Regions from separate parts of the Anaerobutyricum soehngenii genome, predicted to be linked through region 2. Evidence: riboswitches for the same ligand, from Rfam matches in the RefSeq annotation. Region 2 holds a riboswitch; the other holds the start of a gene.

Region 1 (4,434 bases), on a different contig from region 2:
GACTGGCGGGAAATCAGCCACAAAAGCAAGTGCAAGAAAGACTCTGAGAGTACATTAAACGGAGATGGAGGGATTTGAACCCTCGCGCCGGTTATAGCCGACCTACCGCATTTCGAGTGCGGACCCTTCAGCCACTTGGGTACATCTCCAAAGCACAGCGACAATTATATCATATGGGAGACGAAAATGCAAACTCCTGTAATAGGAAAATGTGAAGATAATCGCGGCGTAGAAAATGCGTCACCGCATTTTTACTTGCTCCGACATCACATTTTCCTATTACAGGAGTTTGCATTTTCTGGCTTCTATAAATTGATGGTGTGGGTTTAGGTCAGGGAGTTTCTGCTATAGCTACCTCCTTCAACGGTCGTCTGTTTCCAAGCAGACTATCTCAGCTCCTTGAGGATTTCGAAAGCTTCCTTCATGGTATTTTTCACGAGGTGTGTTTTTTTCTCATATTGTTTACGGTAAAATTCTACATTTTCCCTGGAAGGTTCAAATACATTTTTCAGGTGAATATTCCCTGATAAAGCTTCGGTGATATTGTCTACATCTCCTACTGCATAGGCACCAAACATACAGTTTGTCATAACGGCACCGGCCGCATTCTCTAATGTGACTGTACGACTGTCTAACATATCTGCTTTCATCTGGTTCCACATATTATCACGACTTCCGCCTTCTGTGATCGTGATGCGGCTTAAGTCAATTCCCGCAGAACGATACAGATCTGTGATTTCCATGTAATCATAACCAATCGCTTCTAAAACAGCATGCCATAAGGTCGCCTGATCTGTATCCATTGTCATGTTTAAGAAGCATCCTACCGCATCCGGAATATCATTGATTCCACCTGTCAGATATGGAAGGAAAAGTACACCATCTGAACCTGCCGGAACTTTTCTGGCATCTTCTTCTAATACTCGATAATAATTATCGTCTTCTGCCTTTTTACAGATATTATCCTTGAACCAGCGTAACGCAAGACCGCCGGTACGGATATAGCCCCAGTAAAAATACGTATCTGGAAGAGAACCGCTGTTAAATACAAGACCGGCTCCTTTCTTGCTTAATTCCGGTATAATTCCCTTTGTGGATACACAGAACATCGAACAGGTTCCCGCAACATCAACGGCCTGTCCCGGCTTCATATTTCCACTTCCGATCATGGACTGCATAGTATCTCCTGCACCTCCACAAATAGGAATTCCTGCCGGAAGTCCTGTTTCCTGTGCAATTTCTTCTGTTAAATGTCCGATGATATCCCATGGCTTTACGATTCGTGGCATCATTTCTTCCGGAATACCAAGAAGATCAAGCTGTTCTTTCGACCAGCATTTCTCTTCTACTTTATATCCAAGTCCCCATCCAGACATTGTTCCCCAGTCAATAAACATATCTTTTGCAGAAAGACCTGCAAGATGTGCCAGTACATAAGGGGCATCATGAATAAACTTCGCGCCGTTTTCTTTAAATCCTTCTATATTCTTTAAAAACCAGCGGGCAAACATGGCAGGGAACATACAGTTTGCTTCCGGATTACCTGTTTCTTTTCCAAAAATGTCTAAATCCCAGCTATTTACGAGATCTACATCATCCTTTGTACGTGAATCAAGATAATTAATATATGGTGTGATCGCATTACCGTCTTTATCTACACCGCAGATACCACAGATAATACCATCTCCCATAATCGACTTAATCTTTGTCACATCCAGTCCTTTTTCCTTCATCAAAGAAGCACATTCCTTCATTCCTTTAATCGTGAGTGCCAGATACTCATCCACGTCCATACTTACCCATCCCGGCTCCGGATAAGTTAATGTTGTTGGTGCGGAAGAGGATACGATACAATTCATATTCTCATCATATACCGCTACTTTTACACTCTGCGTTCCTGCATCAAATCCAAGATAATACTGACTCATTTTTCAATTCCTCCATTCTTTTACTATGCACTCTCGGAATCTTTTTGTCCTTGATTTTACAAAAAGCTCTGAAAATACATTACGAAAAACACAATACATTCTCTCCAAATAATAAAGTTTGAACAGGGAAGGAAACTTTAGCTTTTTTAACCCATAAAAAATACCCCGATAGAAATATTATCGGGGTTAAGCTACACTTTTAAACGAACTGATATAATATTATGCATCAGAGTCCACATCATGTAATTCTATCCTTTACTGATTCTATCCTTTACCTGATGCTTCATTCAATACAATAAAAATACTATAAAAACCGCTCTCTTCTCATTCTTCTCTCATCCAGACTGTACTGTCGGCTTCGGACTCTCACCGAATCATGCCAATGGCTCGCGGGCTTATGTTACCAGATTCGTTCGCTCATAAACAGATGCTTCATCTGAAACAAATACCGCCGGTAGGGAATTACACCCATCCCCGAAGATTCTGTATTTATTTACTCGTTTATTATAACGCATTATGAATATGGATTCAAGATAAAAATAATGGAAAAATTTTATATTTCTATTCAAGATATATCGTAGATGTGGGAGTCATCTTACATCCGATATATCCTACACATATTCAATATGTAAATAAAACATTTGATGTCAGAACTTTTCCTTTCTATACTTAAGCCATACGAAAGGAAAGCCAGGTGTTATTATGCAAACTGTTTTACCAAGAGAGGAAGAAGTTGAAGCTATTTTTTCCCAGATTCTTGCTTCTCCGGATTCCTGCAAAAAATTAATGGATGTTTTTTATGATGCAATGGATGATAATCATTTATTAGAATCGGATGATCCGAAACATTTTTCCAAAGTACTCTTTTATGCCTATCAAAACGGTGATGTCACCGCTCTTTTATTAAAACTTTGCGGAAAAAGTATGTTTGATCTTTTAAGAGATGCGTACCTGATTCCTAAAAAATTTCATGGAAAAGCCGGAATGAATCCTGTTCTTTTAACAAATCCTGACGGAGAGCTTTTGCCTACAGCAAAGAAAATCGTTTCCAGTAGAGAGTATAGTAAATTTAAAGAAATTTATAAGAATCATGAATGTGCGCCTCGTTCTAAACTTTATCTTGCCGATGGATATGATATCGTTCGTTCCTATGTTGGCGGCAGCGAGATGAATATTACGGAGAAAAAAGAAAATAAACGACGTGGTATTATGATTCTCTATGCACTTCCTGATACGAAAAAGTTAGGTTTAACTGAAGCACAGGCTTACGCTGTTGTATGGAATACCTTCCATAATATCCAAAAAGAAGCTCCCCATGCAATCGTTTATTACGGACAGGAAACCGGATTAAAGAAAGAACAGACTTTTGATGAAATCGGTATTCTTCTTCCTATTCGTGAATTTGAAAAGAAAATGTTACACCATTTGAGTGAGGTAGACGGACTTGTTTTAACCTGTCGTGAAAAAATGATTAAAAAAGCCGGGGTAAAAAGTCTTGAACTGTAACGAAATCTATAAAGAACTGTAAAGGGAAGTGTTAAAATGAGTCAGTCAACAATACGAAAAAATCACATGGATGTTCTCTGGCATGAATATACTGACAATAATGGAGAAAATATTCCGGTCACACAGGCAAGTCTTACAGAAAAGGCTTCTATTATCGGCAGAGTAGGTATCATGCTCTTATCCTGTGGAACCGGTGCATGGCGTGTACGAAGTTCTATGAATACGCTTGCTGAGACGATGGGTGTCACCTGTACAGCGGATATTGGGCTAATATCAATTGAGTATACCTGTTTTGATGGAGAAGAAGGCTTTACACAATCTCTTTGTTTAACAAATACCGGAGTCAATACTTCAAAGTTAAATCGTTTGGAACATTTTATCCGAAACTTTGAAACAGAAGGAAAGACTATGTCTGGAAATCAACTGCACGATTTTCTTGATAGTATCGAAGAAATTCATGGTCTTTATTCTCCAGTTGCTCTTGGTATTGCTGCTGCTATCGCCTGTGGCGGATTTACTTTTTTGCTTGGCGGCGGACTGATTGAAATGTTCTGCGCTTTTATTGGTGCCGGTCTTGGAAACTTTTTAAGATGCAAATTAACCAAACATCATTATACTTTATTTCTTGGCATTGTTTTATCCGTATCTTTCGCCTGTCTTTCCTATGCTGGACTTTTAAAGCTTGGGGAAGTCTTTCTCCATCTTTCTGTGCGGCATGAAGCCGGATATATCTGTGCCATGTTATTTATCATTCCGGGATTTCCTTTTATCACCAGCGGTATTGACCTTGCAAAACTGGATATGCGTTCCGGTATTGAACGACTCGGTTATGCTCTGATCATTATTTTAGTTGCAACAATGTCTGCCTGGATCATGGCTTTGATTCTCCATCTTCAGCCGGTTGACTTTTTAAAAATCTCATTACCATTATCTGATTGGATCCTGTTCCGGCTTCTTGCAAGTTTTTGCGGTGTATTTGGTTTCTCTATTATGTTCAACA
Region 2 (4,434 bases):
AAAAAGAGCCTGTTTTTCCGTAAAAATAAGCGGAAATTATAATATATACTTTCGTGACATCTTTTTGATAAACGAGAATATAAAAAAGCCTGGCATAGCATCATAAATGTTATATCAGGCTTTTATCTCAGTTGAGAAGACTCCCACCTCTTTCAGGCGGCTCGACTTGAAAAAGAATGCCGGAGCATTCTTGAATTAAAACAAATAAAAAAGACACCGCATTCACGATGTCTTCTTTACACTTCGTTAATCGTAACGAATTATTCCTGGCTGATAGCACCTGCTGGGCAAACGCCTGCACAAGAACCGCAATCCATGCATGTATCTGCATCGATAACGTACTTTCCATCACCTTCGCTGATAGCGCCTGCTGGGCATTCACCTTCACAAGTTCCACAACTAATACAATCATCAGAAATTACATATGCCATTATAGTATCCTCCTTTAGATTAGATAAATTGAACTTTATGTTCTGTATTCCTTATTCTATACTAGATTTCTTTTAATATCAAGCATAAACTGAGAGAAAAATTGTATTAAATTTTGTAAGATATTAAATTACTTTTAACTATTGACGTTTGGGGTTGTATACAAATGGAAATTCATTTATAATGTTGGTAAAGCAATCCAGATAGGACATGGGTAGTGCCCCAAAAGGAGGCTAGATGAATGAGAAGTGATGAACAGAGATATAAAACGATAGGATTGATGATTTTTACGGCAATCATCATTTTTTCTGTTGTAGGAATTGTAATTATTGGGTTTAAGATGGTTAAGAAGAATGAAGAGGCAAAGCTGGTTGCTGCTGCCGATACAGAATATATGAAGAAACAGAAGCAGGATACAGAATCACAGGAGGGCTCGCAGGAAGAGAAGAGTACAGAAGAGAGTTTAAACATAGAAGAGTTTCTTGATTCTGCCACTGACTCGGATAAGAATACGAATGCGGCTGCAGATTCAGATTCCGATACAGAAGTCAGTGAGGCAGATGCAAAGGTATATCTTATTCAGGGAAATGAGAAGAGTTCAAACCGCTACGAGAAAGCAGATCATTTATCCTATACAACGGTAACAAAGTACACATTACAGGATTTGTCGATTCTTGATTCGTATGGATTGAAGATTACAAGGAATGAAATCTTTGCCCGTCATGGAAGAATGTTTAACGATCAGGAGTTACAGGAGTATTTTAAACGGCAGCAGTGGTATGTTCCACAGATTGCGGCGAATGATTTTGATACTTCCTGTCTGAATGAAGTAGAAAAATATAACGTAAATCTTATCAGTGTTTATGAAGAACAGATTGGTGGAAAGTGATTTATCTCAGTCGAGAAGACCCCCACCTCTTTTAGGTGGTGAGTGACGGCGGCTTGACTTGAATTCCTGATACAGATCATGCAAAAAGAGTTTTGGGTAAAATGTTTTGTGAAAAATGTATAAAAAATAGTTGAATAATATAGCATAATGCGCTATAATACCCATGGAAATAAATATTCTTCAGGGCAGGGTGTAATTCCCGACCGGCGGTAAGCGTTTTTGATTTGTGTTTTGATATTAGAAAGAAGCGTAAGCCCGCGAGCGACAGCATGATCCGGTGTGATTCCGGAGCCGACGGTACAGTCCGGATGTGAGAAGAAGAAAGAGACTATGTAAGTATTATGAATGATTAAGATAATTATAGCCCTGAAATTTATCGATGTAGATTTCAGGGTATTTTTATTTTACAGGCTTCTTTCTTTATCTGATTTTTTATCTGATTTTACTTGCAGGAGGTTTGAGACATGCCGGAAGAGAAGTATATGAGAAGAGCCATAGAACTGGCGAAGAAGGGAAGTGGCCATGTGAACCCGAATCCACTGGTTGGAGCTGTTATTGTAAGAGACGGTGAGATTATCGGTGAGGGCTATCACGAATGTTATGGACAGCTTCATGCAGAGCGTAATGCGATAGCGAATGCGAAGAAGAGAGGAAACAGTCTAGAAGGCAGTACGATCTATGTAACATTAGAGCCATGTTGCCATTACGGGAAGACCCCTCCTTGTACGGAAGCGATTATTGAGGAGAAGATTGCGAGAGTAGTTGTTGGTTCAGACGATCCGAATCCTTTAGTATCCGGTAAGGGATTCCAGATGCTTCGCGAGAAAGGAATCGAGGTGATTCCACATTTTCTTAAAGAAGAATGTGATGCGATGAATCATGTGTTTTTCCACTATATCCGTACTGGAATACCATATGTTGCGATGAAGTATGCGATGACGATGGATGGCAAGATTGCCTGTTATACCGGGGATTCTAAGTGGGTAACCGGCGAGGAATCAAGGGCACATGTTCAGACGCTTCGTAATCATTATAAAGGTATTATGGCAGGAATCGGAACAGTTCTTGCGGATGACCCGATGCTCAACTGCCGTATAGAAGGCGGAAGAGACCCGATTCGTATTATTGCTGATAGTCATTTGCGGATTCCGATGGACTCCCAGCTTGTACGAACTGCCGGACAGCAGCCACTTATTATAGCGTGTCTGCCGGATGCCGATGAAGAGAAGGCAGCACAGCTTCAGGAAAAGGGTGTGGAAGTATTACGGATTCCGGGAGTAACGACAGCGGATATAACAGAAGAACAAAAAGAAGTGATTTCCCTGCCGGTTCTGATGAAGGAACTTGGGGCACGTAAGATTGATGGTATCCTTTTAGAAGGCGGTGGTCAGCTTAACGAGAGTGCATTGCAGGCAGGAATCGTGGACAGAATATATTGTTATATTGCTCCTAAGATTTTTGGAGGGGCACAGGCAAAGACTCCGGTAGAAGGACAGGGACTTACCCGGGCAGCCGATGCATGGCAGTTTAAGAGAATAGGAATGCAGGAATTCGGGCAGGATATTTTACTGGAATACGAAAAAGCGCAGGAATTGCAGTAATCGGCAGTTTTCGAAGAAAATGAGCAGATTATGAATGTTTTTGAAGATTACGAAAGTACAAAGCATGCAGTGATCTGGTATAAAAGAAGTCAAATTGTATAGAAGCATAGAAAGGCAGATTGTATGTTTACAGGAATTATTGAGGAAGTAGGAGAAATCCAGAGCATTAAAAAAGGTGCGAATTCCGCAGTCATTACAATTAAAGCAAGTACTGTTTTAGGAGATCTGCATCTGGGTGACAGTGTAGCGCTTAACGGTGTCTGTCTCACAGCAGTATCTATTGGAAAGAATAATTATTCTGTAGATGTGATGCATGAGACATTAAGACGAACGAATCTTGGTGAGTTAAAGAGCGGAAGCAAGGTCAACCTTGAGAGAGCGATGGCGGCAAACGGAAGATTTGGCGGACATATCGTAGCAGGACATGTTGATGGAACAGGAACTATTTCTTCCATGAAGAAGGATGATAATGCTGTATGGATCACGATAGATACTTCTGCAGCAATATTAAAATATATTATAAGTAAAGGCTCTATCACGATCGATGGAGTAAGTCTTACCGTAGCAAAGGTTGATAATAAGAGCTTTGCAGTTTCTGTTATTCCACATACGGGACAGAATACGACCCTTCTTGACAAGAAGCCGGGAGACACCGTAAATCTTGAGAATGATATGGTAGGTAAATATGTTGAGAAGCTTCTTCAGTATGGAAGTATACCGGATGAGGAAGAAGAGGGCACGACAGAGAAAACGGGCATTACAATGGATTTTCTCAGACAAAATGGATTCTAATTAAGGGAGGACCTAGGATAAATGAGCGACATTAAGTTTAACACAATCGAAGAAGCAATTGCTGATTATAAAGCAGGAAAGATGGTTATCGCAGTAGACGATGACGATATGGAGAATGAAGGTTCCCTTCTGGTAGCCGGCGAATTTGCCACACCAGAAGTTATCAACTTTATGGCAACGAATGCCAAAGGTTTAATTACAATGCCGATGTCTGAAGATGTAGCAAGACAGCTTGGATTAGAGGCATTGATCTGGCAGGGAACAGACGGAGAGCCATCCGTATCTACAGTATCCTTTGATAAAGCAGATGCACTAACAGGAATTTCCGCACAGGATCGTTCCGCAACAGTTATCGCTGCAACAAAGGAAGATGCCAGACCGGAAGATTTCCGTATGCCGGGTCATATGTTCCCGAAGGTAGCAAGAAAGGGCGGCGTATTAAAGAGAACAGGATTTACAGAAGCAGCAGTAGATTTAGCAGTTATGTCAGGACTTCGTCCGGTAGGACTTTGCTGTGATATTCTTGACGAAGACGGCTTTGTAGGAAAGCTTCCTGATCTCGTAGAATTTGCAAAGAAATACGACATAAAGCTTATCACAATTGCTGATATGATTCAGTATAGAAGAAAGACAGAATGTTTCGTAAGTCGTGAAGCAGAAGCAGATTTTCCAACACACTATGGACATTTTCGTATCTTTGGATATGTTAATAAGTTAAATGGA

The links. A riboswitch is a leader RNA that binds a small molecule or an ion and turns the genes downstream of it on or off. The one in region 2 is predicted to bind FMN.
Region 1: linked by a shared signal. The riboswitch ahead of FYJ25_RS00850 (FGGY-family carbohydrate kinase) and the one ahead of ribD (bifunctional diaminohydroxyphosphoribosylaminopyrimidine deaminase/5-amino-6-(5-phosphoribosylamino)uracil reductase RibD) in region 2 are both predicted to bind FMN.

What each region holds. Positions count from the first base shown of each region.
Region 1 is NZ_VULP01000001.1:196,210-200,643, reverse strand. It holds tRNA gene FYJ25_RS00855 (tRNA-Ser) at 60-149, opposite strand; gene FYJ25_RS00850 (FGGY-family carbohydrate kinase) at 387-1,928, opposite strand; FMN riboswitch at 2,252-2,414, opposite strand; gene FYJ25_RS00845 (DUF4866 domain-containing protein) at 2,631-3,434, shown strand; gene FYJ25_RS00840 (threonine/serine exporter family protein) at 3,471-4,434, shown strand, end outside.
Region 2 is NZ_VULP01000015.1:59,128-63,561, reverse strand. It holds gene FYJ25_RS08465 (helix-turn-helix domain-containing protein) at 1-42, shown strand, start outside; gene FYJ25_RS08460 (4Fe-4S ferredoxin) at 261-431, opposite strand; gene FYJ25_RS08455 (YARHG domain-containing protein) at 671-1,318, shown strand; FMN riboswitch at 1,491-1,642, shown strand; gene ribD (bifunctional diaminohydroxyphosphoribosylaminopyrimidine deaminase/5-amino-6-(5-phosphoribosylamino)uracil reductase RibD) at 1,783-2,919, shown strand; gene ribE (riboflavin synthase) at 3,043-3,711, shown strand; gene ribA (GTP cyclohydrolase II) at 3,733-4,434, shown strand, end outside.